DNA from 3 places in the Pseudomonas sp. Marseille-QA0892 genome. Region 2 is predicted to be linked to each of the others. Evidence: predicted binding sites of a transcription regulator. Region 2 holds the regulator's gene; each other region holds the start of a gene.
What was found. The regulator FliA, encoded in region 2, starts transcription of late flagellar genes. The targets are predictions, from matches to a motif close to CTAAAGTTTNNNNNNNNNNNGCCGNTAA.
Positions count from the first base shown of each region.

Region 1: motA (flagellar motor stator protein MotA) is a predicted target of FliA. The motif match lies at 2,629-2,656, and genes of this name have one in related genera.
Region 3: flgM (flagellar biosynthesis anti-sigma factor FlgM) is a predicted target of FliA. The motif match lies at 3,183-3,210, and genes of this name have one in related genera.

Region 1 covers NZ_CM143104.1:3,289,771-3,295,483, reverse strand. Annotated here, with positions in the region: gene asd (archaetidylserine decarboxylase) at 1-24, opposite strand, end outside; gene ACY8D3_RS15320 (rhodanese-like domain-containing protein) at 55-870, opposite strand; gene ACY8D3_RS15315 (HDOD domain-containing protein) at 955-2,520, opposite strand; gene motA (flagellar motor stator protein MotA) at 2,738-3,589, shown strand; gene motB (flagellar motor protein MotB) at 3,599-4,627, shown strand; gene rsgA (small ribosomal subunit biogenesis GTPase RsgA) at 4,685-5,704, opposite strand.
Region 2 covers NZ_CM143104.1:2,690,724-2,696,436, forward strand. Annotated here, with positions in the region: gene ACY8D3_RS12510 (chemotaxis protein CheA) at 1-1,183, opposite strand, end outside; gene ACY8D3_RS12515 (protein phosphatase CheZ) at 1,265-2,050, opposite strand; gene ACY8D3_RS12520 (chemotaxis response regulator CheY) at 2,070-2,444, opposite strand; gene fliA (RNA polymerase sigma factor FliA) at 2,654-3,397, opposite strand; gene fleN (flagellar synthesis regulator FleN) at 3,402-4,223, opposite strand; gene flhF (flagellar biosynthesis protein FlhF) at 4,299-5,624, opposite strand; gene flhA (flagellar biosynthesis protein FlhA) at 5,637-5,713, opposite strand, start outside.
Region 3 covers NZ_CM143104.1:2,483,939-2,489,651, reverse strand. Annotated here, with positions in the region: gene ACY8D3_RS11520 (MFS transporter) at 75-1,475, shown strand; gene ACY8D3_RS11515 (flagellar brake protein) at 1,501-2,235, opposite strand; gene ACY8D3_RS11510 (flagella synthesis protein FlgN) at 2,313-2,783, opposite strand; gene flgM (flagellar biosynthesis anti-sigma factor FlgM) at 2,829-3,149, opposite strand; gene flgA (flagellar basal body P-ring formation chaperone FlgA) at 3,367-4,137, opposite strand; gene ACY8D3_RS11495 (chemotaxis protein CheV) at 4,210-5,142, shown strand; gene cheR (protein-glutamate O-methyltransferase CheR) at 5,192-5,713, shown strand, end outside.

The DNA.
Region 1 (5,713 bases), 600 kb from region 2:
GAACAGGCGATCTTTGAAGGTCATGATGGTCCTTGTCTGTGTCGACGTGAACGCTCAGCGTTCGACGGGCGTGGCCGGATGGTTGCCCCATTCCGACCAGGAGCCGGCATAGGCTTTGACGCGGGGGTACCCCAGCGCGCGCGCTACGAGGTAGGTGAACCCGGAACGATGGTGCGTTTGGCAGTGCGTCACGACTTCCTTGTCCGGGGTGATGCCCAATGACACCAGATGCTCGGCCATGTCTTCGCGGATGCGCAGGCCGCGCGTGCGGTCCATTCCGGCGGTCCATTCGAAGTTGATTGCACCTGGAATATGCCCGCCCTTCGCTGCCAGTATCTTTTTTCCGCTGTACTCGAGCGGTCCGCGTGCATCCCAGATGACACGGTCGTCTTTGCCGAGATGGTCGAGAATGTCATCGAGCGTCGCGGTCGGCGCATCGCTCAGTGTCAGGCTGACAGGGCTCGAGGCTGCGGTCGGCACGTCCTGAGTGAGGGGGCGCGCCTCGCCGCTCCAAGCATGCAGGCCGCCATTTAGGTAGTGATAACGGCTGTGGCCAATGACATCGAGCAGCCAGATGAACCGGCCTGCCCAGCCGCCACCTTCGTCGTCGTAGACGACATAGACCGCGTCGGGACGATGACCGAGTTCGCGGAACACAGCTTCGATTGCATCCTTGGACGGCAAAAGCCCGGGCGCTGGAGGCTGGCCCTGCTGGGTGCGCCGATAATCGACCCAGTGGGCGCCTGGCAAGTGCCCTGCGGTGTAATGGTCGGCACTGCTCAGGTCGACGAGAATCAGGTCGGGCTCCGATAGCAGAGGAGCGAGATCGGCGGGCTCGATGACCATGGGTAAATCGGAAAACGCAGACATGCATGGGCCTCCGAAGCATAAAGGCCCGATTGTAGCGGATCGCCGCCTGTCTGACAGGGCGCAGGTGTGTGGTGCTGTTGAGCGCTAGCCGGGACGACCGCGCGATGCGAATTGCGCCAGGGCACGTTCGATGCACTGGGTCGTCTTGCCCAGGATCTGGACGCTGTTATCGCTGAGGGGAGCACCGGCCTGATCGGCCACAATCATCAACGCGACACGACCATTGACCCCAATCGAACGCAGCACGAGGTGCTCGCCTTCGAACAGTGCCTTGAGGCCTCCCGGCAGCAGCGGCGAGAACTGAGGATAATTGGCGGGTGACAGGCGTAGCAGGCCCGGTTGGTTGATAAGCCTGCGGATGACCTGGCTTTGGCTGGCTTCGAGCTTCAGCCCGGCTGTCCGTGTCATGAAGCCCGCGCTCTGCTGCGCGGTGACGGCGCTTCCGGTTCGATCAGCCAGTAATACCAGCACGCGCTGCATCCCACCGGCCTGAACGGCTTCGCACGCCGTCGCGCCGAGTTGAAGCACGTTGACGAAGGGCGAAGGGCTTTGCAGCAGGTCGCGGCATAGCGACCGCCAGCGATCGCCATTGGCTGGATCCATCGGCGCAGTAGCAGGTGCAGCGGCGGGGCGAGGTTTGGGTGCGGCCATGGGCGCCTTTGGCGTCAAACGACGCGCATGCCACGGCCAGATGAGGGCTTCGGCTGGATGCCAGAGGTCCTTCTCTTTCTGCTGGCGAGCACTAACGACTGCCAACTGATGCAGCTGCTGTTGCAGTTCGTCAAGGTTCACTTGTAGGTAGAGCGCGGTGAGGCGCTGCCAGCGTAGGCTGTGGGGGGTATCCCACGCATGGTGTGCTGTCAGCGCAAGTCCATTGGCCAGGACTACGGTGTTGCCCGGTTGCGTGAGCCAGCGCCGCAGAGGCTCGTCCTCGTCCAGCCGGCGCTGCTGGTCGAGGGGGTGGGCTTCGTCCCGAGCAATGTGTTGCGCCTTGACCAGCATTCGCCGGTCTTCCACCAGAAGCCGATACCCTTCGATGATCCAATCAGGCAGTTGCCAACGTTCCGCCAGTGCCAGACAGAGCGGCATCAAGGGCGTCCCAAGCAGTTCGGCTTCCACCCGTTGGGGGGCCTCGTCATCGGCCAGCACGCGCTGTTCCCATTGTCCGAACAGGTCGGGATGAGCGGCGGCCAGCGTCCACATAGGCGAGAGGAAAAGCAGGCTGCCCCAGTGGATATCCTGCCATAGCCGTGCGAGACGTGAAGCGAAGAGGCCATTGGCTTGTTGGCAGGCATGCTGGCTTATCGAAAGCAATTGCCGTAGCGCTGGGGGAATGTCGGCTTCGGGTACAGCAGGAAGCCGGTCCATCAAGGCCTCGGCGTTCTTCAGGCCCAGGCGTGTCAATGCAATTTCAAGGCTTTCTGCCGGCTCGGCAAGGCTGCTGCGATGCCGATTTACCTCGCGCAGGACTGCCAGCGCCAATGCCGGGCTGCCCTGCATCATGTCAGCGATCTCCCGGATCGAGCGACGGTTATCGCCAAGCGCCCGGCGCACCTTCAAATGCTGCTCGGCCGGAATAGGCAGACGGACGGCGTCCAATTGCTTGAGCCACTCGCTGGGGCTGTCGGGTACCGCGTATTTGTCTGGCATGAGTCGACGACCAATCCGGAAGGTGCTGCGGGTGTCCCGCACATACAGTGTATCGGCCGGGCACCAATTAAATTCAATGCGCGCCGATGGCTTTTTCCGGCAAGCGGCCTATAGTCTCGCCCGCTTTGTCCGATAACCCCTTCGAAGCGTGTGGTTCGGCCTGTCTTGGCGCGCCCCCCACGTCCTGTTTTCCGATTGGCTTCGCAAGATTCCCTCAATGGCAAAAATCATCGGCATCATCGTCGTCTTCGCTAGCGTACTCGGCGGCTTCATACTTTCCGGCGGCAAAGTCATGGCGCTCGTGCATCCTTTCGAAGTCATGATCATCGGCGGTGCGGCCCTGGGTGCGTTCCTGCAGGCGAACCCTGGTAGCGCATTCATGAGCGTGTTCAAGAAATCCTTGAGCATGTTCAGCAGCCGCTTCACGCATTCGTTCTATCTTGATGTGCTGAAGCTTCTCTACGAGATCCTCAACAAGAGCCGTCGCGAAGGCATGATGGCCATCGAAGCGGATATCGAAGACCCTGCTGCGAGCCCGATCTTCAGCAAATACCCGACCGTCATCAAGGACGCCCGCATGATGGCGTTCGTGTGTGACTACTTGCGAATCATGTCCAGCGGCAACATGGCGCCGCACGAGCTCGAAAACCTCTTCGACATGGAGATATCCAGCCTTAAAGAAGAGCTGGAGCATCCTGCCCATGCCGTTGCAAAGGTGGCTGATGGTATGCCGGCGATGGGTATCGTGGCCGCGGTACTCGGTATCGTGATTACGATGTCGATTCTTGCTGAGGCAACCAACGCCGAGATCGGTGAAAAGGTTGCGACTGCTCTGGTGGGCACATTCCTCGGCATTCTGGCGTCCTACGGCTTCTTCGCTCCGCTGGCAGGCGCACTTGAACACGACGCCAAGGAAGAAGTGAACCTGTACGAAGCGATCAAGGCCACCTTGGTGGCGTCCGCCTCCGGCATGCCGCCTTCGTTGGCGGTGGAGTTCGGCCGTAAGGTCATCTATCCCGCGCACCGGCCCAGCTTCAGCGAGCTTGAGCAAGCGGTCCGCGGTAGCTGAGGCTGAGTCATGGAAAATAACCAGCCAATCATCGTCAAGCGGGTAAAGAAGACCGCCGGCGGCCACCACGGTGGGGCATGGAAGATCGCGTTCGCAGACTTTGCGACGGCCATGATGGCGTTCTTTCTCGTGATGTGGCTTATGTCTTCCGCTTCGCCGGAGCAGAAGAAGATGATTTCCGGCTATTTCCAGGATCCGATCGGCTTCAGTGAAAGCGCGAGCCCCTATGTCATCGATTTGGGAGGGACACCTACGCCTTCTCCCGACAGGACGCTGAACCCACAGGTGGAGGAACAGCCGCAGAATGAGGTCCTGCCGGACAAGGGCACCAATGCGCTGCAGGCATCGCAATTGGCGGAGCAGTTGGCGGAGCAGGTCGACAAGGAGCGCCTGGAGCTGCTGCTGAAAGAGCTTCAGGTCAAGGTCGATGAAAACCCGGAACTCAAGGATTTCCGCGACCAGATCAACTTCGAAATCACGCAGGACGGGTTGCGGATTCAGATCACCGATGCGGCCAACCGGCCGATGTTCGATCTGGGCAGTGCGAGGCTCCAGCCGTACTTCGAAGACATCCTGCTGATCATGGCCGACACCATTCGCGCTGTGTCGAACAAGATCAGCATCAGTGGCCATACCGATGCGAAGCCGTTCGCCGGTAACAACGGTTTTGGCAACTGGGAGCTGTCCGCGAATCGCGCGAATGCAGCGCGTCGGGCGCTAGAGGCGGGCGGTTATCCCTCGGATCAAGTGGCGCGTGTGGTCGGCTATGCTTCTTCGAGCCTGTTCGACAGGCAAGACCCGATGAATCCAGTCAACCGCCGCATCGATATCGTCGTGCTGACACGCAAGGCGCAGGGCGAAATCGAAGGCACGCAGGGTGCCGAGGGCGCGTCAGGCGACAAGGCAGAGGCCGCGCCAAGCGCGGTGCCGGGTGCAAGTGCCGCGCCATCAGGCGCGCCGGCACCGGCTGCTCAGGTACAGCAGAAGGTCAATGTCTTCGAGGCGGGTGTGCTCAAGTTCGATCAGGCCAAACAGTAAATCGGCACCTGGGGGCCGAAGCGCCGCACGGTTAGAACCCGGCGGCGCTTTTTCGTATCAGTAGTCGTCCTTTGGCAGGGTCGCGAGGATGTGGCGGTAGCTGTCCATCCGTTGCGGCCGGATGCGCCCATCCTCAAGTGCCTTGAGCAGTGCGCAGCCAGGCTCACGATCATGCCGGCAATCCCTGAAACGGCAAGTGCCGAACAGTGCGCGCATTTCGATAAAGCCATCTTCCACATCTTCACGCGTGACGTGGACCAGACCAAATTCTCGGATCCCTGGTGAGTCGATGAGGTCGCCACCGGATGGGAAGTGGAACAGTCGAGCGGTAGTCGTGGTGTGTGTGCCCTTGCCTGTGGCCTCCGACAGCGCGCCGACGCGAGTGTCGGCGTCTGGCAGCAAACCGTTCACGAGTGAAGACTTGCCGACCCCGGACTGACCCACGAACACGCTAACGCGACCATCGAGATGGCCACGCAGCTCATCGAGGCCAAGCCCTTTGAACGCGGAAACCTCGAGTAGCGAATAGCCCAGTTCGCGATAGGTTTCGAGCAACGGATCAAGCGCCCCGGCGTTCTGCTCGTCAACCAGGTCGGCTTTGTTCAACAGGAGCAGCGGTTCGATGCCGGCATGTTCGGCTGCGATCAGGTAACGATCGATCAGATTGCCGTGCGGCTCGGGAAGCGGGGCAAATACGATGACCAGCTGATCGACGTTGGCGGCGACGGGCTTGAGCAGGCCACGCATATCGGGCCGGCACAGCTCCGAGCGCCGCGGCAGTACCGCGACGATCACGCCCTGATCGTCAGCGCCTGAGCGCCAGACAACCTGATCCCCGGTTACCAACGCCGGCAGGTTTGCCCGCCGATAACACCGGAAGGTGCGGCCTTCGGTATCCTCGACCTCCACGGTCACGCCAAAGTGCGCAATGACTTGCCCAGGCTGCTCGGGCCCCAGGTCACCGCCCTGCAGTTCCTCGACCGCGCGCGATTCACGCTTGGCGGACCGTGCAGCACGTTCTTCCTGGATCTTTTCGATGCGCCATTGCTGGCGGCGTGTGAGTTGCCGTTTGGCCATTCGTCTGTC
Region 2 (5,713 bases):
GCTCGCCAACCATGTTCATGATCTCGTCGAGGCGCGCCGTATCGACCCGTACGGTCGTTTCGGCTTCGCTCGCGACGGGCTTCTCCGCAGGCGGAGCAGAGGCCTTCACCGCCTCTGCTGCACGTGCGGGAGCTGCCACAGATTTTGCAGTACTGGCAGGAGCCGGCGCCGGCGCAGGCTTGGAGGCCGGGGCTTCTGCCTTCGGTGGTGTCACCGTCGCTGCCGGTACGGCTGCCGCAGGTGCCGGCTTAGCGGGCGGTGCGGGCGGCGGTGTTACGGCCGTCGGCTCGAATTTGCCCTTACCATGCAGTTGGTCCAGCAGCGCCTCGAACTCATCATCGGAGATGTCATCAGTGGCAGCCGCAGGGACCGCTGCGGGAGCGGGCGTTTCGACCTTGGTCGGCTCAGCCTTGGGCGGGTCGCTCGGCCCACTGAACTGACCCTTGCCATGCAACTGGTCAAGCAGCGCTTCAAACTCATCATCGGTGATTTCGTCACCCTGCCCGGCCGGTGTAGCGGCGGCCGGCGCAACCGACGCAGCTGCAGCGACAGGCGCAGGCGCTTCGACGAACTTGCCCTTGCCATGCAACTGATCAAGCAAAGCCTCGAATTCGTCGTCTGTGATTTCGTCGCCGCTGGCAGGTGCCACTGGCGCGGCAGCGGGCTCATTACCCAGCGCGCCCATCAAGGCGTCGAATTCGGTATCGGTAATATCTGCCGACACCTGAGCGGCTTCGGGTTCAGGCTCCGGAGCGACATCGGCAATGGGCGCAGGAGCCGGTTCGTCCGCACTGGCTGGCTCTGCCAGACGTGCAAGCGCGGCCAGCAGAGCGGGCGATGCCGGCGTCGGCTCGCTCCGCTCACGGACCTGCCTGAACATCTCATTGACGGTGTCCAGGGCCTGCAGGACCACGTCCATCAATTCGGCATCGACGCGGCGTTCGCCCTTGCGGAGGATGTCGAAAACGTTCTCTGCGATGTGGCAGCATTCGACAAGCGCGTTGAGCTGCAGGAAACCTGCGCCGCCCTTGACGGTGTGGAAGCCGCGGAAAATCGCATTGAGCAAATCCATGTCATCTGGACGGCTCTCGAGTTCGACGAGCTGTTCAGACAGCAATTCCAGGATCTCGCCGGCCTCTACCAGGAAGTCCTGGAGGATTTCTTCATCGGCGTCGAAGCTCATTCGTGTGCTCCCCAAGGGCGTATCGCCATGATCTTTCGTTAGGTGGTCGCCAGGCAGGCGCCGAACCAGCAAGCGGGCTCGTCAGAACCCGAGGCTGGACAACAGGTCGTCGACATCATCCTGATTGGAAACGACGTCTTCCCGTTTATCGGCATGAATCTGCGGACCTTCACCCTGAGATGATTTTTTCTTTTCAGGTGCCTGAACAGGCTCCGCCGGCTCGTGCCGCATGCCGGTGTAGCGGTCCACCTTGCTCGCCATCAACATGAGCTTGAGCAGGTCGCTCTCGACCTTTGTGATTAGCTGCGTCACGCGCTTGATCACCTGGCCGGTCAGGTCCTGAAAGTCCTGCGCCAACAGGATGTCATTGAGGTTTCTGGACAGCTGGTCGCTATCCTGCAAACCGCGAGACAGATAATTTTCAATACGCTTGGCCAGCTCACGAAATTCGTCGGCGCTCATTTCGCGACGCATGAAGCGCTGCCAGTCCGCCATGAGGCTCTGGGACTCGTAACTGATGTAATTCACCAGCGGCGCGCTTTCTTCGACCAGATCCATGGTCCGGTTGGCCGCTTTCTCCGTCATCTGTACGACGTAGGAAAGACGATCCGTTGCATCGGAGATCTGCGAAAGCTCCTTGGCGTGCTCTCCGCCGCCATCAAGCTGCAGGCCGACAATGGCGTTATGCAGCTCACGCGTCAGCTTGCCAACCTCATGATAGACATGGAGGTCTCGTGCCTTATCGAGCCGATGGATGAGAAGAACCGCTTCGCTGAAGTCGCCAGATTCAAGGCTGGAGACCAACTCGCGCGCATGCTGTTTGAGGGTCGATTCGAAATCGCCCGTCTCTGAATCATTTTTTGCCATGACGCCCTCGCGGCCCGGATCAGCCGTTGACCCGTTCGAAGATCTTGTCGATCTTTTCTTTCAGAACCTGAGCCGTGAACGGTTTCACGACGTACCCGTTCACTCCGGCCTGGGCAGCCTCGATGATCTGGTCGCGCTTGGCCTCTGCGGTCACCATGAGCACTGGGAGCTGCTTGAGTCGATCGTCCGCACGCACGGCGCGCAGCAGATCGATACCCGTCATGCCAGGCATGTTCCAGTCGGTTACCAGGAAGTCGAAGTTACCGCTCTGCAGCATTGGCAGTGCAGTCGTACCATCATCCGCCTCGGCGGTATTGGTGAAGCCCAGATCACGCAGCAGGTTTTTGATGATGCGCCTCATCGTGGAGAAATCGTCCACGATAAGAATCTTCATGTTCTTGTCCAAATCGGCCTCCGTACAATCGCCATTACGCCCGATGTCGGGCCGCGCCATTCTATCGTGGAACGTGCTGGCCTCAGCCAGCTCGCCCTTTCAAACATAAGGCTCTTCTTGGTGAAGAAGAGCCCTTTGGAACATATCGATGATCAACGGGCTGACACATACTCCGCCGTCCTGCCAACCCGCGCTTTGAACCTTGCCCCTCAGCGTGCTCGCCACTCACCCAGACGTGAGCGAAGACGCGCCGCACACTGGCTGTGGAGCTGACTGACCCGCGACTCACTCACACCGAGCACCTCGCCGATCTCCTTGAGGTTGAGCTCCTCATCGTAGTACAGCGCCAGCACAAGGCGTTCGCGCTCGGGCAGGTTCGAGATCGCGTGTGCCAGTGCGGACTGGAAACGCTCGTCTTCCAGCTCGCGGGACGGTCCCTGGTGGGTCGTCACATGGTCTTCGTCGTCGCCGAACTCGCCTTCCTGCAGCAGATCATCGAAGCTGAACAGGCGGCTGCCCTGCGTATCGCTGAGAATGCCGTAGTACTCTTCAAGGCTCATATCTAATTCGGCCGCAACTTCCTGATCTTTAGCGTCGCGTCCCGTTCTTGCTTCGACGGCGCGAATCGCATCGCTGACCATGCGGCTGTTGCGGTGCACCGAACGCGGTGCCCAGTCGCCTTTGCGGACTTCATCCAGCATTGCGCCCCGGATGCGGATCCCGGCGTAGGTCTCGAAACTCGCGCCCTTGCCGGAGTCGTACTTCTTGGCTGCCTCGAGCAGGCCAATCATGCCGGCCTGCATAAGGTCTTCCACCTGTACGCTGGCCGGTAGGCGAGCCAGCAAGTGATAGGCAATCCGCTTGACCAGCGGCGCGTAGCGCTCGATGAGCTGATGCTGCGAATCCTTCGCTTGGGCTTTGCTGTACATACGAAGTCCACTGGCTGCTGACATGGGATTAGCCCGCTACGGGTTGTTGCACAAGACGTTCGACGAAAAACTCGAGGTGGCCGCGGGGGTTGGCCGGCAAGGGCCAACTGTCGACCTTCTGAGCGATCGCCTTGAACGCGAGTGCGCATTTGGATCGAGGAAAGGCTTCATAGACTGCCCGTTGTTTCTGTACCGCCTTGCGTACCGATTCATCGTAGGGAACGGCTCCCACGTACTGCAGCGCCACGTCCAGAAAACGGTCCGTGACCTTGGTCAGCTTAGCAAACAGATTGCGTCCTTCCTGCGGGCTGTGAGCCATGTTGGCCAGCACGCGGAAACGGTTCATTCCAAAGTCGCGGTTAAGCAACTTGATCAAAGCGTAGGCGTCGGTGATCGATGTAGGTTCGTCACAGACGACAACCAGCACTTCCTGCGCGGCGCGCACGAAGCTGACGACCGCATCACCAATACCGGCAGCGGTATCGATTACAAGTACATCCAGGTTCTCGCTGATTTCGCTGAATGCCTGAATCAGGCCCGCGTGCTGCATCGGCGAGAGATGGACCATGCTCTGCGTGCCCGAGGCGGCCGGTACGATACGAACGCCACCGGGGCCCTGGAGCAGAACATCGCGAAGATCGCACTCGCCGGCGATGACATCCGCCAGCGTACGCTTGGGTGCCAGACCCAGCAGGACGTCGACGTTGGCCAGGCCAAGGTCGGCGTCGAGCAGCATCACGCGGCGGCCGAGATCGGCCAGGGCCATCGAGAGGTTGACCGACACGTTCGTCTTGCCGACCCCGCCCTTTCCGCCGGTTACCGCGATGACCTGTACAGGGTGCATGCCCATGGTTCTGCTTACCTATTCTCAGTGTGTAGCACAGCACTCCAGAGAGGCTGTCGTGTCGTTTCTGGGCTGCCGGGTTTAACCGGCCCGGCGGCCGCGGTTCTGGTACAGACCGGAAAACATCTCGGCCATCACATCTTCGCTGGGCTCCTCGGCCGCCTGCAGGCTTACTGCGCGGCTAACGATCTGGTGCGAGCGAGGCAGTTGGATGTCCTCGGGAATCTTCGGCCCGTCTGTAAGATAGGCTACCGGTAGCTGATGCCCAATTGCCAGCGCCAAAATTTCGCCGATGCTTCCAGCTTCATCCAGCTTGGTCAGGATGCAACCAGCCAGCCCACAACGCTTGTAACCATGATAGGCCGCTTTCAGCACCTGGCTCTGGCTGGTAGCCGGCAACACCAGGTAACTGCGTGCGTTAATTTTCCGACTCGCTAGTGAGTCCAGTTGCAAACGCAGTGCCGGATCATTCACTGGCAGACCAGCGGTATCGATCAGCACGACGCGCTTCTTGGCCAGCGGCGCCAGCGTTTGCACCAGCGACACGCCTGGGTCGACCTGCACGACCGGTACGTTCAAGATACGGCCAAGGGTCTTGAGCTGCTCCTGCGCGCCGATCCGGAAGTTGTCCATGCTGACGATCGCGATGTTTTGTGAGCCGTACTTAAGCACATAACGCGCCGCCAGCTTCGCCAATGTCGTCGTCTTTCCGGCACCTGCCGGGCCGACGAGTGCAATCACACCACCCGCTTCCAGGGGCTCCTGCTCGCAGGTACGAATGCCCTGGGCGAGGTAGGCAAGTACCAGGCGCCAGGCCTTACGGCCGTCCGCGATGTGTGCCACTTTCTCCAGCAATCGGCGGGCGAGTTCGGCCGGCAGACCCATGCGCTGCAGCCGACGCCACATCGCGGCCTGCTGTGGGCGGGCATTCTGCATTTGCGTCCAGGCAAACGAGCCAAGCTGCATTTCGAGCAATTCGCGCAAGCCGTTGAGTTCGCTGCGCATGGCGTCCAGTGCGCGAGAATCTGCGGCTGGAGCTGATGCAGCGGGTGCTCTTTCGGACGCCTTGGGCTTGACTGGCGCGGCAGCAACCGTTGAGGCCGGAAGCTCGGGCGCGATCAGCGATTCATTCGCAAACAGCTGGCGATCCTTGGCGGGTGCCTGCTCGCGGCTCGCCAGATCGGCATGCGCCGAGGCGATCTTCGCCTGAGTCTTGCGCAGCTCCGCTTCGAGCGCCGGATTGGACCGAGCCGGTTGTGCCGGCATCTGGTAATCGACAGCGGCCGTCAGCTCGACGCCTCCCGCAACCTTACGGTTGCCGATGATGGCAGCATCGGCGCCCAGCTCATCACGAACCAGCTTCATGGCGGTACGCATATCGGCGGCGAAGAAGCGTTTGACTTGCATGGCCTATTGACCTCAGTTCTGTCCCACGGTGGCGACAATGGTGACTTGCTTGTTGTCCGGAATTTCCTGGTATGCCAGCACGTGCATGT
Region 3 (5,713 bases), 210 kb from region 2:
GGCGCTGTCGAAACGCAGTTCATGGCCGGGCCTTTGGACGACCGGCCGTTCTGTCTTCGCTTCACGGAGCACCAATGCGCCTCATCTGGAAGTCATTTCGAGCGCTGTATTTCGCCACGCTGTTGATGCTCATGGGCTCCGGCCTTCTGAGCACGTATCTCGCGTTGCACCTGTCGGAAACCGTAGACGGCATCTGGGTCGGCGCGATGATGGCGGCTAACTACATCGGTCTCGTGCTGGGAGCGAAGACAGGCCACCGCCTCATCGCGAGGGTGGGGCACATCCGGGCTTACGCGGCATGCGCCGGTATTGTCAGTGCTGCGGTACTGGGCTTTGGCATCGTCGATTGGTTACCCGCCTGGCTTCTGCTGCGGATGATGGTCGGCCTCGGCATGATGTGTCAGTACATGGTGCTTGAAAGCTGGTTGAATGAGCAGGCGGAAGCCAAGTCGCGTGGACTCGTGTTCAGCGCCTACATGGTGGCCTCCTATATGGGCCTTATCCTGGGCCAGATGGTGTTGGTGGTTCATCCAAGCCTCGGTCCCGAATTGCTCATGCTGGTGGCGATGTGTTTTGCACTGTGCCTGGTACCTGTCGCCCTTACCGGAAAGCTGCACCCGGCCCCGTTGCGTCCTGCGCCGCTCGAGCCGCGGTTCTTCCTGCAGCGCGTGCCCGTATCGCTGATGACAACGTTCGCATCGGGCCTCGTCATTGGCGCGTTCTATGGCCTGGGCCCGTTGTATGCGTCTCGCGTAGGCCTGCCGACAGAGGAGGTCGGCCTGTACATGGGTGCGTGTATCCTGGCGGGACTCGTTGTGCAGTGGCCACTGGGTTGGTTCTCGGACCGTTCGGACCGATCCAAACTGATTCGCAATGCGGCACTGGCCTTGACCATAGCGTCGCTTCCCCTCGCGTTGATGCCAGAACTGCCGCTGCAGCTGATTTTGCCCCTAGCGTTCATTGTTAGCCTGCTGCACTTCAGTCTTTATCCCCTTGCGGTGGCGTTCGCGAACGATCATGTCGAGGCAGAGCGGCGCGTGTCGCTCACAGCGATGCTGCTGGTGACCTTCGGTATCGGCGCCAGTATCGGTCCACTGCTGGGTGGGCTGCTGATGAAGCTTTTTGGCGCGAACATGCTTTACGCATTCTTCAGCGCATGTGGCCTGCTTTTGGTCTGGCGCGTGAGGCCGGATCAGGTGACACACAAACATCAGGTCGAGAACGCGCCGCTTCAACACGTTCCCATGCAGGACAGTACGGCGAGTTCACCCCTCACGGCAGCGCTCGATCCGCGGGTCGACGAGCAGGTGGTTCAGGATGTCATGACGGAGGATGCGCCGGAAGCCGCAGCGCCGGGCGACGAGTCGGTTACTTCCGAAACGGAGGCTTCGCCTGGGGTTGATGGTGCTGGAGTTTTGAGCGGCTCGGGTTCAGATACGCCTGAAGACGGCGATGAGCGGAAAGACCGGCCATAGGGGGCCGGTCGATCAGGATAAAGGGCTAGTCGACGCGGCGCGCTTCGCGCTGGAGCTGATAGACGAAGCGCTCGACATTGCGCTGTTCGAGGCCGCTCATCCTGTGAAAGCGGATGCCGGCGAAGGTCTTGTCGGCTTCGTTCGAATAGTGGCAATGGCGCAGCTCAATGGCCATCGTCAGTGCGCCGAACGGTAACCTGGCGGTGAAGGTGTCATAAACCTGGCCGGGTTGGATGCGGTCGGTGACATTCCCCGGGAAGCGAATCCTGCATCCTGTGGCGGAGATATCCAGCATCTGCCCGCTGATCGCGTCCGACAGGCGCTTGCCTCCGAGATCGACGTCCACCAGTTCGCTCAGCTTGAGGGACACGCGAAACGCGTTGCGGCGCTGGTAATAAATGACCTCAGCGGGCAGATATCCCCAGTAGCATTTCGCACCGGAAAGCTCACCTACCTGAAGCGCGCCGTCGGAGGACCAGGCGATCTTGACGCCATCATGATAGCCGTGGACCTTGAAAGGCTCACCGTTTGTGATGAATCGCTCGCCTGCGTTGGGAATGATTTCATCGAGCGCATAAACGCCGCGCTCTTTATCAACGGCGACAACGAAGCTCTGAAATAGCTGGCCGCGGCCCTCGAAGCTGATTACCAATGGGTCGCGTCCTTCCAGGAGCGTCCTCAGGTTGGCCTGTACTTCGACAGCCGTCTTCAGGATACGAGGGGGCTGTGGGCCATCGTTTTGGGCAAAGAGGGTGGACACGTCCAGTGCTCCGGTCTCTTGATACGTTGCACCAGAATACTGGCTTATCGACAGTATGTCCTTGTGCGAGTTGAAAATCAGGCTTCGCTCAGCGGGCGCTGGTATCCAGACCGTGCCGTGCTGCCACGTCGATCGTACAGGCTCGGTGTATCGTTACCGCCGCGCAGGATGCCAAGCAGTTGCCCAACAGCCGCCTGGTTGGCATTGATAAGACGCCCGTTTCGCACATTGCTGGCCCGGCACTGCTCGAGCCCGGCGCTCAGCGCCTCGCTACGTTCCACAAGGGCGGTGCCTTCGGCCGCGCGCTTGGCAAGCGCTTCCAGCCCGTCTCGATCAGCAGGCAGTCCCGCCTTGGACATCAATGCGGTCCGCATTTTGGCATGCTGGTCCAACAGCGCCAGCAAGGGCTGCTTCTCAGCCAAGATGGCCTGGAGTCGTTCCAGGTCACGTGCCTGGAGCGCGTCGAACTCTTCATCGATGAGGCCACGAAGGCGCTCGGCATGGCCGACGTCTTCTTCGAACAATTGCAGCAGGGCAGCAGCAGGCATTCAGAATACTCCGCGTGAGCTAACGCGCGGCACAAATCCTGAGGATCAGCGCTGCGCTTCGAAATTGAGCATTTTGCTGGCGACGCGTTCGCTGTTGACCTGGTAGCTGCCATCAGCGATAGCAGCCTTGAGGCTTGCAACCTTTTCGCTGTTGACCACTGGTAGGTCTTTCAGTCGGTCGGTCACGCCTTTCAGATCCTGCGCTTCCTGGCTCAGCTGAACGCTCTCGCCGCGCGACGTCGAAGCGGCTGCCTGTGGCTCAGCGGCCTTCGTGGGCTTTTCCGCCTGGGAAGGGCCTTGCGTGGCGCTTGTTCGACTTGTCGTCGGGGCCGAAGTCGAATTCGGCCGATTGAATTCGATAACCATGTCTTGAAACCTCGTAGTGGACGCTTGCCAAGCTTTTCGGCGCTACCGAAGGAAACTTGAGCTTTTTTTTCATCCCGCCACCGAGAGGTCGTCGATTCCGCATAACAGACGTACCTGGCGTCCATCGACCGTACAACGGATGGCTGGCACATGCTACACCTTTCGTCGATGCCTTGCTCGACGAGGCCGTGCCGAAAACGAGGTTTCGTCGACGTGTCTACATATCCACCTCGACCTGCCCGGGACCGGTCACCCGAGCTTTGACCACGCGCTCCGAGCGCTGGTTGCGGACACGAATCTGCTGGCCTTGGGCGCCATCGGCCAGCGCCTCGCCCGGCATCTTCACATTGATAGCGCCACTACGCGCAGAAATCACGACCTGGTCGCCACGGCGAACGAGTTCCGCATCGTTCAGGAAGGAGGGGCTGAGCACCTGATCCATGACGGTCGGGCGCGTGAGTTTCTTACCGACGACCTGATCGACAGATGTCAGGTAGCCCTGCTTTATGAGCCCGATGTCGCGCTCGGCAAGCGCCACCTGATCGAAGCCAATGACGGCGAGACGTTTCAGTGGCTGCGTCGTCACGACTACATTTCTAAAGAACTTAACCTGGGCGGGAACGAACACCGTCCACGGTGCGCTGCCGGTGCAGGTGATACGGACAGTCACCCGGCCGATCGGCTCGGCGGGGCTTTCAAGTGATGCATTGATGCCGTCCGGGCAATAGCCGAGGCGCAGGCGGGGATCAATTGTGTTGATGCTGATCTCGTGACGTGCTTCGATTGCACTACGTTGCAGATAATCTTCTACAGTCCATTCAAGAAAACCCTGGGCAGTGCCGATAAGCTGGTTGGGCGTAGTGACAAGCTCCTGCGCATACGTCTGCGAGGCCAGCAGTAGACCGCAGCCGAGCGAAAGCGACCGTACGCCGCGCTTGAAAAGGCGGAATCGGGCGATCAGTCGAAAAAGTGACGTAAATGTATTCATGACCGGATTTCAGCAAAGGGCGTGCCATTTGCGGAATCGGGAATACGCATCAGTCTTTATGAGGTAATCGGCATGGCCGGTGTATTGGATTCGGTTAATCAGCGAACACAGCTGGTGGGGCAGAACCGTCTGGAGCTGCTTCTGTTCCGGCTGGATGGCTCGCAGCTTTACGGCATCAACGTGTTCAAGGTGAAAGAGGTGCTGCAATGCCCACATCTGACCATCATGCCGAAGTCCAGTCCGGTTGTGCGCGGTGTCGCGAACATTCGTGGCGGTACATTGCCCATTCTCGACCTCTCGATGGCGACGGGTCGACGCGGCCTTGATGACATCAAGAACAGTTTTGTCATCATCACCGAGTACAACTCGAAGATTCAGGGATTCCTGGTGCGCTCCGTTGAGCGCATCATCAATATGAACTGGGAGTCGATTCATCCGCCACCCAAGGGTACCGGGCGCGCGCACTATCTGACTGCGGTCACCCGGGTAGACAACCAGCTTGTCGAGATCATTGATGTCGAGAAGATCCTGGCCGAGGTTGCGCCGACCTCGGAAGTCATTTCCGAAGGTGTGATCGACAGCGAGACACAGGCCAAGGCCATGTCTCGTCGCGTGCTGATCGTCGATGACTCGTCAGTCGCTCGCAAGCAGGTCAAACGCTGCCTCGAAAGCGTTGGCCTGGAAGTCGTCGCACTTAATGACGGGCGTCAGGCGCTGGACTATCTTCACAAGATGCTCGACGAGGGCAAGCAGCCCAATGATGAGTTTCTGATGATGATCTCCGACATCGAGATGCCCGAGATGGATGGCTATACCCTGACGGCAGAGGTGCGCCACGATCCAAGAATGCAGAAGATGCATATCCTTCTGCATACATCGCTGTCGGGTGTGTTCAACCAGGCGATGGTGAAAAAGGTCGGCGCCGATGATTTCCTGCCGAAGTTCAAGCCGGACGAATTGGCGTCTCGCGTGGTCGAACGAATCAATGCCGTGTGCGCAAGCTGAAGCCCAGCTTGCCACACCACGCTTTTACCCTGTTGCGCGAGGCCTCTGAGTGTCATCCACGAACAATTCGGATTTCGAGCAGTTCCGCGTCTTTCTCGAAAAGACCTGCGGGATCCTGCTCGGCACCAACAAACAGTACCTGGTTTCCAGCCGCCTCAACAAGCTGATGGAGCAGCAAGGTATTGCGTCGCTTGGAGAGCTCGTCCAGAAGATGCAGTCACCCGTAAGGGGAACGCTGCGTGAGCAGGTTGTCGATGCCATGACGACCAACGAGACGCTCTGGTTTCGCGACGCCTATCCCTTCGAGGTGATGAAGTCGAAGGTCTTGCCTGAAATGCTCAAGGCAAGCCCGGGCCAGCGCCTCCGTATCTGGTCGGCGGCGTGCTCGTCTGGTCAGGAGCCCTATTCGCTGGCGATGACGCTCGATGAGTACGAGCGTACGGCGCCGGGCCAACTCCGTGCCGGTGTGCAGATCGTGGCAACCGATTTGTCTGGCTCGATGCTTAATGCATGCAAGACTGGAGAGTACGACAGCCTTGCCATGGGGCGGGGGCTTTCTCCAGATCGCCTG